2 regions of the Rahnella sp. BCC 1045 genome follow, and region 1 is predicted to be linked to the other one. Evidence: predicted binding sites of a transcription regulator. Region 1 holds the regulator's gene; the other holds the start of a gene.
What was found. The regulator LexA, encoded in region 1, represses DNA repair genes until DNA is damaged. The targets are predictions, from matches to a motif close to TNCTGTATGTACATACAGNA.
Positions count from the first base shown of each region.

Region 2: dinB (DNA polymerase IV) is a predicted target of LexA. The motif match lies at 4,583-4,602, and genes of this name have one in related genera.

Region 1 covers NZ_JAFMOZ010000145.1:30,918-38,981, forward strand. Annotated here, with positions in the region: gene plsB (glycerol-3-phosphate 1-O-acyltransferase PlsB) at 1-2,012, opposite strand, end outside; gene J1782_RS25400 (diacylglycerol kinase) at 2,140-2,508, shown strand; gene lexA (transcriptional repressor LexA) at 2,628-3,236, shown strand; gene J1782_RS25410 (CsbD family protein) at 3,626-3,835, shown strand; gene zur (zinc uptake transcriptional repressor Zur) at 4,044-4,553, opposite strand; gene J1782_RS25420 (ROK family transcriptional regulator) at 4,653-5,849, opposite strand; gene J1782_RS25425 (DUF5107 domain-containing protein) at 5,959-8,064, shown strand, end outside.
Region 2 covers NZ_JAFMOZ010000093.1:9,865-17,928, forward strand. Annotated here, with positions in the region: gene fadE (acyl-CoA dehydrogenase FadE) at 1-1,995, opposite strand, end outside; gene lpcA (D-sedoheptulose 7-phosphate isomerase) at 2,264-2,845, shown strand; gene J1782_RS03250 (class II glutamine amidotransferase) at 2,872-3,639, shown strand; gene dpaA (peptidoglycan meso-diaminopimelic acid protein amidase) at 3,610-4,335, opposite strand; gene dinB (DNA polymerase IV) at 4,617-5,675, shown strand; gene pepD (beta-Ala-His dipeptidase) at 5,810-7,270, opposite strand; gene gpt (xanthine phosphoribosyltransferase) at 7,687-8,064, shown strand, end outside.

The DNA of each region.
Region 1 (8,064 bases):
AGCGTCAGGACATCCAGCACCTGCGGCAGCTCCGACTTATCGAAATACATAAACAGTTCAGCTTTGAGCATCGGGTAAATCAGCTCTACCTGACGCAGCAATTCAGCACGACTCACATGGCGGTGGTGCATCACGATACTTGAAATCAGCGACGGCAGAACCAGCATATGGTGGATGTTGTTGCGGTAATACGTCATCAGCACCGCTTGTTCGCGCGGCAGAACGATGATGTCGCCGATATTGTCTTTCTCGACCTGGAACTTGTTCATGTTCAGCGCGTGATCGAGCAGCTGATCGGCGCTCAGATCAGGCACGGTCGAATCCGCGTTATAAGGTACGTTACGCAGCAATTGCAGATAGCAGTCGATTTGTTCGATCAGCTGTTCGCGGGTCAGTGAGCGCTGTCGTGATGCCAGCAGCGCGGTACAACACAGGTTCATGGCATTGGCTGCCGCTGAGTTGTTGATACGCACCATGATCTGCTCTGCCAGATCCTGCACCGTTGGCGTCAGCCAGCTTGGACGTTGCGCTTCGATAGGATCGATTGCTTCACGCCAGGTCGGCACATTCTGGTTCAGGTACGTGGTCAGATGCAGCGGCTCACCGAAATTGACATAACCCTGGCCAAGGTTGCGCAGTTTGCGTAGACCATTGAGCATCTGGGTCAGGCTTTCTTTTTCTTTGGTCGCACCGCGCAATTCTTTCGCGTAGGTCCCCACTTCCATCACGTGCTCATAACCGATGTAAATCGGCACTAACGTAATCGGACGTGAACCGCCGCGCAGCATGGCCTGAATGGTCATCGCCAGCGTACCGGTTTTGGGTTCAAGCAGGCGTCCGGTGCGTGAACGACCCCCTTCGACAAAGTATTCGACCGAATAACCACGGCTGAACAACTCGCCCAGATATTCACGGAAAACGGTGGAATAGAGTTTGTTGCCTTTAAAGGTACGACGAATGAAGAACGCGCCAAGACGGCGGAAAATCGGACCGGCTGGCCAGAAATTCAGGTTGATACCGGCAGCGATATGCGGCGGCACCAGCCCCTGGTGATAGAGCACGTAAGACAACAGCAGGTAGTCCATATGACTGCGGTGGCAGGGCACATACACAATTTCCTGACCATCCAGCGCCAGCTGACGGACACGCTCAGCATTGTTGACGTTGATGCCTTTATATAAGCGGTTCCACGTCCAGCTCAGCACACGGTCCGACAGACGCACGGCCTCATAAGAGAAATTCGCCGCGATTTCTTCCATCAGCGCGATAGCATTCTGCTGGGCTTTTTCATGGGAAATTTTCTTGCTGCGGGCTTCGTCTTCAATCGCTTTTTCGATGGCCTTGGAAGCCAGCAGCTTATTGAATAAATCCTGACGAGCTGGAAGGCGCGGGCCGACTGCCGCCAGACGCTGGCGGGAGAAATGCATGCGCGCCACGCGTGCCAGTTTCTGAGCGATAGTTTTGTCTGTACCGTGTTCCGTCGCCATATAGCGCAGGGAAACGGTATTAGAGAAACGAACAAAACTGTCACGTCCGAGCCACAGCACGGCGAAGAATTTCTGGATGCCATTCAGCACGCGCAGATGCGGCGTATCATCCTGACCTTCCCGGCCCGGCGCACGACCAAACATCACGGAAACTGGCAGCATCTGAATGTCTAAATCCGGATTGTTGCGATGCAAATCCAGATAGTCGTGGAACAGCTTTACGGATTCCTGCTTCGGCGTGTAATAAGAGAATACGCGCGGGCCTTCAGCAATGAAAACATGGCTTGGCAGCAGGGTTCCGTCGATTTCCAGCGGAATAAGAGGGTCGGGCAGATTCTCGGCCAGACATTGCGCACGCAACGTCAGCAAGTCTGCTTTGGAGTTATAAGGCAATACGTACAAAATCGGGCGCGTCGGGTCTAAATGCAACTCGGTAACCGGATCTGAAGGTATGACCTTGCTCTTTACCAGCAATGAGAGTGGTAAATTCAATAATGTGTAATAAAGTCTACGCCAACCTGACATAAAAACGTGAAGCCTCTTGTTAGCAATTTCGCCGCAAGGATACCAGAAAGCTCAGATGAGATCTGTGGTGATGCGATACCATATAACAGCTAAAATGCTGCAAACACTCAAAGGATCAGTACCCGAAATGGCGAACCAAGTCACCGGATTTACCCGAATTTATAAAGCAGCCGGATATTCCTGGAAAGGATTGAAAGCCGCATGGCAAAATGAAGCGGCTTTTCGCCAGGAAGCCAGCGTCGCTATCCCGCTAATTTTGTTATCTTTCTGGCTGGATGTCAGCAGTATAGAACGTATCCTGCTGATTGGCTCCGTCGTGCTGGTGTGTGTGACTGAACTGCTTAACAGCGCCATTGAATCCGCGATTGACCGCATCGGGCCTGAGTTTCACGTCCTGTCTGGACGTGCGAAAGATATTGGCTCCGCCGCCGTACTTCTGACCATCATATTGGCGATTTTTGTCTGGGTCAGCATCTTTTGGCCGCGATGGTTCTGATCTGGAACCTGTATTCCAGGAATTGTCGTTATGCCCTGTTTTTATTCAATCTTAGGTTTTCATTGCCCGTTTAGCTGTATATACTCACAGCAAGACTGTATAAACAACCAGGGGGCGGAATGAAAGCTTTAACGACCAGACAACAAGAGGTCTACGACCTTATTCGCGATCATATCTCCACCACCGGTATGCCACCGACCCGCGCAGAGATTGCATCCCGTCTGGGGTTCCGTTCCCCGAACGCGGCGGAAGAACACCTGAAAGCGCTGGCGCGTAAAGGCGTTATCGAGATCGTTTCCGGTGCTTCGCGCGGTATTCGTCTGCTGATGGAAGAAGAAGAAGGTTTACCGCTGATTGGCCGCGTTGCCGCCGGTGAACCGCTGCTGGCTCAGCAGCACATCGAAGGACATTACCAGGTCGATCCGGCCATGTTTAAACCGAGTGCGGATTTCCTGCTGCGCGTCAGCGGGATGTCGATGCGTGATATCGGTATTCTGGATGGTGACCTACTGGCAGTACACAAAACGCAGGACGTCCGTAACGGGCAGGTTGTCGTTGCGCGTATTGATGATGAAGTCACGGTCAAACGCCTGAAGAAACAGGGCAGTGTTGTTCAGCTGTTGCCTGAAAACAGCGAATTCCAGCCGATTGTGGTTGATTTGCGTGAACAGAATTTCAGCATTGAAGGTCTGGCGGTTGGCGTTATCCGCAACGGCGACTGGATCTAATCTGCGCTTAAGTTCTACGTTGCAGGTGCATTGGCCGCCTCTGACGCGCCTGTAAATATCAGTATCTCATCGCCCCGTTTTGGGGCGATATTGTTTGAAGCTGCTTATAAACTTTCCCGATAAAATCCTTTTTCTCATGTGTTATCCGCTGCGTTGCCTGTTTAGATCAAATGCCGGATTTGCACTCTCTGTGCTCTGAATTACAGGCCTTTTTCAGTCAGACAGATTCCAATTCCACGTTATATCCTGCTTTGGATTAATCCTAATAGTGGTTTTTATCCCTGTTTTGGGAAGACGAATCCGCATTCTCTACTAAGCTTTGAAGTGTTAAGGACGGGCTGCCAGCAAACGTGCAGCTCCACAACCCAAGGTAACAGGAGATATTTATCATGAATAAGGACCAAGCCGACGGTAACTGGAAGCAGTTCAAAGGGAAAGTGAAAGAACAGTGGGGTAAGCTGACTGATGACGACCTGACAGTCGTTGAAGGTAAACGTGATCAGCTGGTAGGTAAGATTCAGGAGCGATATGGCTATCAGAAGGATCAGGCCGAGAAAGAGCTCAAGGATTGGGAATCGAAAAACAAATATCACTGGTAACACGCGACTCCCCCTCGCGTATCAGTGACGTATCCTGAGTTATTGCTGCTCCTACCCGGAACACTTTCAGGATACGGGTACAAGGATGTACCCAACCTTCAACATCTTCCTTCTACATCTTCCTTCTACACCTTAAATTATCCGTTCAGCTGCGTTAAAACCCTTCCGCTTTACGCCTTTTGAAATTCCATCAAAAACACCTGATTTCTCAGCGTTTTTTTACCACAATGCTGTGGTCGTGTTCGCAATGATCGTGGCTGTCGCAGGTTTCAACAACTTTGCATTCGGCACATAAGCCATGCGCTTCAACGACCGAATGACGCAACTCAAAACCAGATTCAAGTGCCAGTTTCGCCAGACGTTCTTCAATGCCGTCTGTGGTTTTTTCCGTGACCAGCCCGCAGCGGTCACAGATAAATAGCGCGGAAGTGTGGCTCGGCTCTTCGAAATGATGGCAAAGCACATAGCTGTTAGCCGATTCAACCCGATGAATAAACCCTTGTTCCAGCAGAAAATCCAGCGCCCGGTAAACCGTTGGCGGTTTGGCCTGTGGTTCGCTGACGCGCAGCAGATCCAGCAAGTCATAGGCGCTGATCGCACCGGGTTGTTGCGCCATCAGTCGCAAAACTTCCAGCCGCTGCGGTGTAAGACGAACATTGCGCTGCTGGCAAAGTTCTTCAGCTTGTGAAAGTAATTTTTCCGGATTATTCAGGGTCATAGCAACATTCTCTGAGCGCAGATTGGGATAAATAGGCCACATCATGCAGCCATTCTTAATTTTATCATGCTTCAGCCAGATCGACGAATTATGCGCCGCTCAGCCCGCCATACCTTCCAGCGCTTTTTCCACATACAGGTAACCAATGCCCATAATTTGCTGCTCGCGGCTTAGCGTGCCGGGCGCAATGTGTGTCGCCTGCGTTTTGACATGATCGGTTCTGTCAAACGGGTTCAGCCCGCTCTGTGCGCGGACGGCGTTCAGCCAGACGTCGCCGAATCCGCAACTGCGACCGTACAGATAAATACGGTTAATGTTCAAAATATTGAGGAAATTATACAGGCTCAGTCCCAGCGCCCGCGCACCCTCCATCACCTGCGCGCAAAGTGCCGCGTCGCCCTGATGAAACCGGTCAATCAGCTCCTGCGTGCCCGGTGTGCGTGGTGGCTGCAAAGGATTCTCTGTCACGATAAGCTGCCGGGCTTTTTTCTTCAGCGCCGACAGCGAAGCCAGCGTTTCCAGGCAACCATAGCGACCACAGGCGCAGCGGCTGCCCTGCGGATCGACAATCGTGTGCCCGAGTTGCCCGCTGCCAAAAAGGCTGCCGCGATAAATCTGCTGATTGATCACGAAAGAAGATCCGATGCCGTAATCGACGTTGATCACGCAAAAATCATGCTGGTCGTTCGCGTGCTGCCACTTCTCGGCCAGCGCCAGCATGATGCAGTCGTTATCCATCAGGATTTCGGTTTGCAGCTTCTCTTCGAGCAAATATTTAATCTCGATTTCGCCGGTCCACGGTGCCTGCGGCATGCGCTGAGACACGCCGGTAGTCGGATTCACCTGCCCGTGGATCGCCAGCGCCAGCCGGATTTTGAGGCCGGGGAATTTCTTCCGATACTGATGAAAACAGGCTTCGATCTGCGCCAGCATCGCTTCCGGCGTTTTGACCGCAATATCCGTCAGCTGGTAGCCGCTCAGCGGCAAAATCAGCCGGTTCACCAGAATGCTCTCGATGCGATAAGGCGTGATGTTCATGCACAAGATCGTGCTGTCATCCGTGGCGACCTGATAACTTCCGCCGCCAAGCCCGCGGGAATGCAAATTCACCGGATTATGGGTGATCAGTCCGTCGTTTTGCAGATCATCAAGGATCTTGCTGATAGCCGGAATCGACAGATGTGAAAGCCGCGACAGCGTTGATTTACTGGTATTTTTCTCCCGGTAAAGCAACGTCATCAGCACCTGCTTATTAAACTGACGTACCCGCAGATTGTTCAATCCTTCCATCGGCATTTACTAAACCCCGTTTACTGAATTGCGTGACCGTAGCGGATCCGCGTCTTTTGTACGTTGCGTAGACTCTCGAAATTGATATTTAGGTATGACGTATTGAGGACAAATCATGAGCGGAACAGTAAAAGTCTGGCAGGAAGCGGTGGATTTACCGACCTGGTTAACAGGGAAACAGGACACGCACCCGATGTTTCTGGCGCACCGGGTGTATCAGGGCTCGTCCGGCGCGGTCTATCCGTACGGCGTGACCGATACGCTGACCGGTGAGAAAGTCATGAAAACCTATCAGGCGCTGTATCTGGAAAATGATTATATCAAAATCATGCTGTTACCCGAGCTTGGCGGGCGTGTACATCGCGCCTGGGACAAAGTAAAACAGCGTGATTTTGTCTATTACAACGAAGTCGTGAAACCGGCACTGGTCGGCTTGCTCGGGCCGTGGATTTCCGGCGGCATTGAATTTAACTGGCCGCAACATCACCGCCCGACCACTTTTATGCCGGTAGACTTCACGATTGCCGAGCAGGAAAACGGCGCGAAAACGGTCTGGATGGGTGAAGTTGAGCCGATGCGCGGTTTGCAGGTGATGACCGGTTTCACGGTGTATCCGGACAAAGCGTTGCTGGAAATCAGCGCGAAAATTTACAACGGCAATCCAACGCCGCGCCATTTCCTGTGGTGGGCGAACCCCGCGGTCACCGGCGGCGACGGTCATCAGAGTGTATTCCCGCCGGACGTCACCGCGGTTTTCGATCACGGCAAACGCGACGTCTCGTCATTCCCGATAGCCACCGGCACTTACTACAAAGTGGATTACTCGGCAGGCACCGATATCTCGCGCTACAAAAACATCCCGGTGCCGACTTCATACATGGCGGATAAATCTGACTACGACTTTGTCGGCGCGTATGACCACGATCAGCAGGGCGGATTACTGCACATCGCCGACCATCATGTTTCGCCGGGCAAAAAACAGTGGACGTGGGGGAACTGCGATTTTGGCCGTGCGTGGGACAGAAATCTCACTGATAACAACGGGCCGTACATCGAACTGATGACCGGCGTCTTCACCGATAATCAGCCGGACTTCACCTGGCTGGATGCATATGAAGAGAAATGTTTTGTGCAAAACTTCCTGCCTTACAGCGGGTTAGGTACAGTGCAGAATGCTTCTGAGCAGGCAGTAGTTAAGCTTGAACGTCACGGAGATACACTCAAGTGGGGCGTGTACGCCGTCAGTCCGTTGCAGGCCGCACGACTGGAAATCGCCGGTGAGAAGGACAGCGAACTTCTGCTCGAAGACGCGATAAACCTGCAACCGGGCGAAGTGATTCAGAGCGAGCTGCGCGGCGAATTCCCGGCGCGCCTGCGGTTACGTTTGCTGGATAAACAGGGTGCTGAATTGCTGACCTATCAGGAGCATCAGGCCGAAGAAATGCCGCTGCCCTCGCCGGCAACCGCGCCGTTGCCTGCGGCGGAGGTTACTTCTGCCGATGAAGCCTGGTTTATCGGCCAGCATCTTGAGCAGTATAACCACGCCAGTCAGGGCGCAGAGAACTACTACCGGCGCGGCGTGGCGCTCGATCCGCTGAATTATCGCTGCAATCTGGCGCTGGCGACGCTGGAATACAACCGGGCGAATTTTTCTCAGGCTGTCACTCTGGCGGATGCCGCACTGAGCCGTGCGCACCGGCTAAATAAGAATCCGCAATGCGGCCTGGCGAGCCTGATCCGCGCCAGTGCGCTGGCGCAAACCGACGATTTTGATGCCGCGTTTGACGGTTATTACCGTGCCATATGGAGCGGTAACGCCAAACCGGGCGGGTACTTCGGGCTGGCGCAGATTGCGACCCGCCGCCAGCAGTTCACGCAGGCGCTGAATTTCTGTGAGCAGGGGCTGGCGACGCAGGCTAATCATTACGGGCTGATTGGCCTGAAAGCTCTGTTGCTGTGCCTCAGCGGGCAGGATGCGCGTCCGTTTATCGACACACATTTGCAGCAATATCCGCTTCACTACCTTTTGCATTTTTTACGCTATCACCTTGCGCCGGACACCGGCGCTGCGACTGAGCTGCACCGTGTTACCGGGCGTCGTGGTGAAAATGCCATGAATATCGCCATGCAACTCAAGGAGTGCGGGCAGGATTTGCTGGCGCGGGAAGCCCTGCGCGTGCTCGACAGTCAGGAAACACTGCCGCTGTATTTGCGTGCGAGC
Region 2 (8,064 bases), on a different contig from region 1:
ATTCGGGAAGTTACGCAGCAGGTCGTCGATAGCCACTTCGGCCTGATGCAGACAATCCTGCACGCCCCAGTGAACCAACGGTAAATCAGCCTTGTTGCAACCTTCTTCATCAAAGCGTTTCAGGGTCGCCGTCGCCAGATACATCTGGCTGAGGATATCGCCGAGCCGGGCGGAAATACGTTCGCGACGTTTCAGGCTGCCGCCCAGCACGCCCATGGACACGTCAGCCAGCAGCGCGAGGTTAGCGCTCAGACGGTTAATGTGCTGGTAATAACGCGCGGTTTTATCGTTAACCGGCGTATCGCTGGTGCGGCCGTTGGTCAGACCGAGCCAGAAGCTGCGCACTTTGTTGCTGCCGACGTGGCCGATATGCCCGAACAGCGCACGGTCGAAATCGTCCAGATCATTTTTCTCAGCCGCCGCCATTTCACGCAGAACGTAAGGATGGCAACGGATAGCGCCCTGACCGAAGATGATCATGCTGCGGGTCAGAATGTTGGCGCCTTCCACGGTAATCGCAATCGGCGCGCCCTGATAGGTACGGGCCACGAAGTTGCTTTTACCGAGCATGATGCCTTTACCGCCGGTGATATCCATCGCGTCCATGACAGCGCGCTGACCACGGTGGGTACAGTGATATTTCACAATCGCCGACAGCACTGCCGGTTTTTCACCGAGCATAATGCCGTTGGTGATGAGTGTTGCAGCGGCGTCCATCACATAAGCGTTACCGGCAATACGCGCCAGCGGTTCTTCGATGCCTTCCATTTTACCGATAGGCAGTTTGAACTGACGGCGAATGTACGCGTAAGCGCCGGTCGCCATCGCAAGTGATTTCAGGCTGCCGGTGGAGTTAGACGGCAGGGTAATGCCGCGGCCCACGGACAGACATTCCACCAGCATACGCCAGCCCTGACCGGCCATTTTCGGGCCGCCGATGATGTAATCGATCGGAACGAAAATATCGTTACCGCGGGTCGGACCGTTCTGGAATGGCACGTTCAGCGGGAAGTGGCGGTGGCCAATTTCCACGCCCTGGGTGTCCGTAGGGATCAGCGCACAGGTAATACCCAGATCCGTTTCACTGCCGAGCAGATGGTCGGGGTCTTTCAGTTTAAACGCCAGACCGAGCACGGTGGCGATAGGTGCCAGCGTGATGTAACGCTTGTTCCAGGTCAGGCGCATACCGAGCACTTCTTTGCCCTGCCACTGGCCTTTACAGACGATACCGAAATCCGGAATTGCGCCGGCATCAGACCCGGCTTCCGGGCTGGTCAGGGCGAAACAAGGGATTTCCAGACCTTGAGCCAGACGAGGCAGATAGTGGTCTTTCTGTTCTTCGGTGCCGTAATGTTGCAGCAATTCGCCCGGACCGAGGGAGTTCGGCACGCCGACGGTGATCGCCAGAATTCCGGATACACCCGCCAGTTTCTGTAACACGCGGGCCTGAGCGTAAGCGGAGAATTCCAGACCGCCGTACTCTTTCTTAATGATCATCGCGAAGAAGCGGTGCTCTTTCAGATACGCCCACAACTCCGGCGGCAAATCAGCCAGTTCGTGCGTGATCTCAAAGTCGTTCGCCATGCGACAGGCTTCTTCAACCGGGCCGTCGATAAAGCGCTGCTCTTCTTCGGTCAGGTGTTGTTCAGGGTAATCCTGCAATTTTCTCCAGTCCGGCTTACCGCCGAACAGATCGCCTTCCCACCAGGTCGTACCGGCTTCAATCGCTTCTTTTTCGGTACGCGACATGGCGGGCATCACTTTACGGAAGGTGCGAAGTGCCGGCGCGGAGAACAATGCGCGGCGCAGTGCGGGCACATTGAACGGCAGCAGAATAATCGCCAGTGGCAGTAACAGCCACAACGTCCAAAGATGAATGGCGCCCATGGCAGCAGTAAATGCCAGTAAAATCAGGCTGCTAAAGGCAAGGTTGACCTTGTGATAGAACAACGCACCAAGGATCACGACAAATGCAACAATGCTAAGAACCATCATAGTAAAGCTCCTGAGTAGTAGGAGGTCTGACCTGTTGTAGGGATACAATGGTTTTAGTTCATGCTCATTTCTTTATCAATGTGTTTACATACTAATTACAACACAGCTCACAAACCGGCCGCACGAAGCGTCAAAAACGGAAACTATAAGAATCATTACCGCTTCTTGGCTTCTCGCTGTTTCGGCTTTCCGTTAAACTGCTCAGCGGAAAGTTTTATTGCTATCGGCCAGCCACAGCTGGCTGCAAATGGACATAAAAGAGGCTGCTATGTACCAGGATATTATCCGTACTGAACTGAACGAAGCTGCTGCTACGCTGAATAAATTCATCGGCGATCCGGCAAATATTGAGTCTATTCAACGTGCAGCAGTGCTGCTGGCCGATTCATTCAAGGCGGGTGGGAAAGTGATTTCCTGCGGTAACGGCGGTTCACACTGTGACGCCATGCATTTCGCAGAAGAACTGACCGGCCGCTATCGTGAAAACCGTCCGGGCTACCCGGCGATTGCGATTTCTGACGTCAGCCACATCTCCTGCGTGGGCAACGATTTCGGTTACGAATATATCTTCTCCCGTTATCTGGAAGCCGTGGGTCAGAAAGGCGATGTGCTGTTGGGCATCTCCACATCCGGCAATTCCGGTAACGTGATCAAAGCGATTGAAGCCGCGCGCGCCAAAGGCATGAAAGTTATTACCCTGACCGGAAAAGACGGCGGTAAAATGGACGGTTCTGCTGACGTGGAAATTCGCGTGCCACACTTTGGCTTCGCTGACCGCGTGCAGGAAATCCACATTAAAGTGATTCATATCCTGATCTTATTAATCGAAAAAGAGATGGCGAAGGCGTAATGCTTTTGCTGTAAAGGAGGCGGGAGATGTGCGAATTGCTCGGGATGAGCGCTAACGTTCCAACTGATATTTGCTTCAGTTTCAGTGGATTAGTGCAGCGCGGTGGCGGGACAGGCCCGCATAAAGACGGCTGGGGCATTACCTTCTACGAGGGGAATGGCTGTCGTACTTTTAAAGATCCGATGCCGAGTTTTAATTCGCCTATTGCCCGCCTTGTTCAGGATTATCCGATCAAATCCTGCGCGGTGATTTCCCATATTCGTCAGGCTAACCGTGGCGAAGTGGCGCTGGAGAATACCCATCCGTTTACCCGCGAACTGTGGGGCCATAACTGGACTTACGCGCACAACGGCCAGCTTCGCGGTTATCGTCAGCTGGATACCGGTACGTTGCGTCCGGTCGGGCAAACCGACAGTGAATACGCATTTTGCTGGTTGCTGCATAAACTTACGCAGCGTTATCCGCGTCGTCCGGCCAGCTGGCCGCCGGTGTTCCGGTATATTGCGTCGCTGGCAGATGAGTTACGGCAAAAGGGCGTGTTTAATATGCTGTTGTCGGACGGGCATTTTGTGATGGCCTATTGTTCGACCAATCTGCACTGGATCACGCGGCGGGCGCCTTTCGGAAAGGCAACGTTGTTGGATCAGGATGTGGAAATTGATTTTCAGCAGCAGACGACACCGGATGATGTCGTCACCGTGATTGCCACGCAACCGCTGACGGCAAACGAAACCTGGAACAAAATTGCTCCAGGTGAATTCGCATTATTTCACCGGGGCGAACGCCAGCTGTGAAGGCAGCGGGATGTTTGACAACGGTTGCAGCACTTCATATTTCCCATTAGTCACCACAACGTTCGGTGGCTGATGGTGCTTCTCAAAGTACGCAAAGCCCGGCTGTAGCTGACGCCAGAACGTGATGTAGCTTGAGTTTTTGTGCGACTGCATGTTGGCATCGGTCATTTTGAACGGATAAATGCTGATCTGCACGTTGCGCTGGCCGAACTGGAAGGCCGCCTGCACGTAGGTGAAGATTTCATCCATATAACCGTCAGTCATCGCGTAGCAACCGATAGATTTGCAGTTGCCGTGGATCATCAGATACTTACCTGAATAACCTTGCGAGATGTCATAGGCGTTGGGGAAACCTATGTTGATGGCGCGATAAAAGCGGCTGTCCGGTTTCAGGTGGTGAATATCCACGTTGTAGAAACCTTCCGGGCTTTTAAAATCACCTTCACGACGTTTATTTCCTAAACCGCCAGAAAAATCGCAGATGCCGTAACTGCCGATCAGACGATATTCGCCGTCGAGCTGAGCATACAATTCGAGTTTACGTTCTTGTTTGAAAATCTGGATATAAACGGGAGCACCTAACAATTGTTTTTTAAGTGCCGCGTTAACCGGGACAGCATCGCTGGCCACGGCGTAATTTGCTGTAAATAAAGGCAAACTGAGGAGCATCGCAAGAAACAGCGCGATTCTGATCATTCTAAGTCCTGCTCGATAATAATTTTGATTATTTTGTCTACAGATGAACTGCCTGTAAGACCGCCACTGATTTTCTTCTTATGTACTGCCTGTCTGAAACGTTGCCATATTAATACTGATTAATTTTTTAGCAATCACCAAATATTGAATTCTCGCTTCAGGAAATGTAAATACTTTCTGATGCCATTAATGGTGATTAATTAAGCCAAATTAACCGTCATTTTCTGTGTTTGAAATCTCCTGATTCAACTGTATACTTATACAGTCATTGGGGGAGGGCTATGCGCAAAATCATTCATGTGGATATGGACTGCTTTTTCGCGGCCGTCGAGATGCGCGATGATCCTTCCCTGCGCGACATTCCTATCGCCATCGGTGGCAGCCGTGACCGGCGTGGCGTCATCAGCACCGCCAATTATCCGGCACGCAAATTCGGCGTACACAGCGCGATGCCGACCGGAATGGCGCTCAAACTTTGCCCGCACCTGAAAGTGATTCCCGGCAGAATGGAAGCGTATAAAGAAGCGTCCAACCATATTCGCGAAATCTTTGCGCGTTATACGCCATTGATCGAGCCGCTGTCACTCGACGAAGCTTATCTGGATGTTTCAGAATCGACCCAATGCAATGGCTCCGCGACGCTGATCGCCGCTGAAATCCGTCAGGCCATTTTTGAGGAAATTAATCTGACGGCCTCAGCGGGCATTGCGCCTATCAAATTTCTGGCAAAAATTGCCTCAGACCTGAATAAACCCAACGGCCAGTTTGTGATTACGCCAGACAAGGTTGAAGCTTTTTTACTGGATCTGCCGCTGAGTAAAATCCCCGGCGTTGGCAAAGTCACCGCCCAGCGATTGCAGGAGCAGGGGCTGATCACCTGCGGCGACGTACAGCGCTATGATTTAGCGAGGCTGCTCAAGCGTTTCGGGAAGTTTGGACGCGTGCTGTGGGAGCGTTGTCAGGGCATCGACGACCGTGAGATTTCAGCCGAGCGGCTGCGGAAATCTGTCGGCGTGGAACGCACGCTGGCGGAAGATATCCACAGCTGGGAAGAATGCGTGGCACTGATCGAACGCTTATATCCTGAATTACAAACGCGCCTGAGCCGTGTCAGCCCGAATTTACGCATCGCGCGTCAGGGCGTGAAACTCAAATTCCATGATTTCCAGCAGACGACGCAGGAACATGTCTGGCCGGTGCTCAATAAAGAAGATTTACTGAAAGTCGCGCGTGAAGCGTGGGAACAGCGGCGCGGCGGGCGGGGAGTCAGGCTGGTGGGGTTGCATGTCACGTTGCAGGATCCGCAGATTGAGCGGCAACTTCTTCTTCCCTGGGAGTAATCCCCGTCATCCTTCAAACTGTCTCTGCGTTGGCTGCCTTCGCAAATCCCGGTCACCTACTTGTGTATGCTCCCGGGTATTTACTCAATTGCCGCCTTGATACAGCCCGAATGATTCAGGGGATTGATCGAGTATTAACCGCGTTCAGGAATCGCTTTCAGCAGAGCTGTCAGCAGTTTCCAGTACAACTCAACGCTGGCGATTTCAACCTGCTCGTCCGGCGAGTGTGGCCCGGTGATGGTTGGCCCGATGGAAACCATGTCCATGTCCGGGTACGGTTTTTTGAACAGACCGCATTCCAGACCGGCGTGGATCACCATGATATTCGGGGTTTTGCTGAACAGCGTTTCGTAGGTTTCACGCACCAGCGTCATCACCGGAGAGCTTGGTTCAGGTTTCCAGCCAGGATAGCTGCCTTTTGCCAGACTTTTCGCGCCTGCCAGTTCGCTCAGCGACTTCAGCATGCTAACGACGTATTCTTTGCCGCTGTCGATAAGGGAACGGATCAGGCTGTTGATCGCGACTTCGTCATCTTTCATGGTGACAACGCCGACGTTCAGGGAGGTTTCTACCACGCCTTTGACGTCATCGCTCATGCGGATCACGCCGTTTGGCGTCGCGTTCAGCAACGCAATGAATTTGCCCTGGCTGTCTTTGCTCAGCGCTTTCGCAGTACTTTCTGCTGCTTCCACGACAAAAGCGATTTTCTTCTCAACCGCAGACAGCTCGAACTGAATCGTTGCCAGGAATTCCTGTGCAGCGGCTTTCAGTGCGTCTGCTTTATCGGCTGCAATCGCCAGTGTGGCGATGGCTTCGCGGGGAATGGCGTTACGCAGCGTACCGCCGGTGAAATCCAGCAGGCGCAGGCCGAGGGTGTCGGCGTGTTCTGACAGGAAGCGCACCAGCAGTTTGCTGGCATTGCCCAGACCGAGGTGGATATCCGCGCCGGAGTGGCCGCCTTTCAGTCCCTTCAGGGTCAGTTTCAGCGTGGTGAAACCGGCCGGAACCGCTTCGCGGCTCAGTGGCAGAGTGGCGGTAAAATCAATCCCGCCGGCGCAACCCATGTAGATTTCGCCTTCGGTTTCAGAATCGGTGTTGATCAGAATTTCAGACTGTAACCAGTTTGGTTGCAGGCCGAATGCGCCCGCCATGCCGGTTTCCTCGGTCATGGTCAGCAGCACTTCCAGCGGCCCGTGTTCTACGCTTTCATCAGCCAGAACCGCCAGTGCAGAAGCCAGGCCAATACCGTTGTCTGCGCCCAGCGTGGTGCCGCGGGCTTTTACCCAGCCGTCTTCAATGAGCGGCTGAATCGGATCTTTAGTGAAATCGTGAACAGTATCGTTGTTTTTCTGCGGCACCATATCGAGGTGAGCCTGCAGGGCAACGGCTTTGCGGTTTTCCATGCCTTTGGTGGCCGGTTTGCGCAGCAAAATGTTGCCAACTTCATCACGCTCAGCGTGGATACCCTTTTCCTGAGCCCATTCAACGATGTGTTTTGCCAGCGCTTCTTCATGATAAGAAGGGTGCGGAATTGAACAGATTTTGGCAAAAATATCCCACAACGGTTGTGGCGAAAGCTGAGACAGTTCAGACACTATAAGTCTCCTGTAACAGTCAGCTCATTCAGGCTCCATTTGCAGGGGAACTGATTGAGATGCTGTAGGTTTAAGGTTAAGTAATCCCCGCCAAACTGTGTGGCGAGTGGCCTGACAGAATATCACTTAATCTTAACCTGTGCGCGGGCGCGGGGAGAAAATCCGGGTTTTTTGGGGCCGTGAGGCCAGATAATCGCTGGTTTTTGTGAGCCGGACTCACTATAATCTCGCGCAACCTTTTTCCCCGAATACACCCGTCATACTTCAAATTGCAGATGCGTTGGCCGCGTTCGCTCACCCGAATCACTGACTTAGGTCAGCTCATCGGGATTCGTTCACTTGCCGCCTTCCTGCAATCCGAATTATTTAGGGTTTAAATTTTTAGAAGCCGTTAATTCACTGGCTGGGACACCTTTATGAGCGAAAAATACGTTGTAACCTGGGACATGCTGCAAATCCACGCCCGCACGATGGCTAAACGTCTGCTGCCGGCAGAACAATGGAAAGGCATTATTGCCGTCAGCCGCGGCGGTCTGGTTCCGGCAGCGTTACTGGCTCGCGAACTGTGCATCCGTCATGTGGATACCGTATGTATCTCCAGCTACGACCACGACAATCAGCGTGAAATGCAAGTGCTGAAACGCGCAGAAGGTGACGGTGAAGGTTTCATCGTAATCGACGATCTGGTCGATACCGGCGGTACTGCAAAAGCGATCCGCGAAATGTATCCGAAAGCGCATTTCATCACGATCTTCGCCAAACCTGCCGGTGCGCCGCTGGTTGACGATTACGTG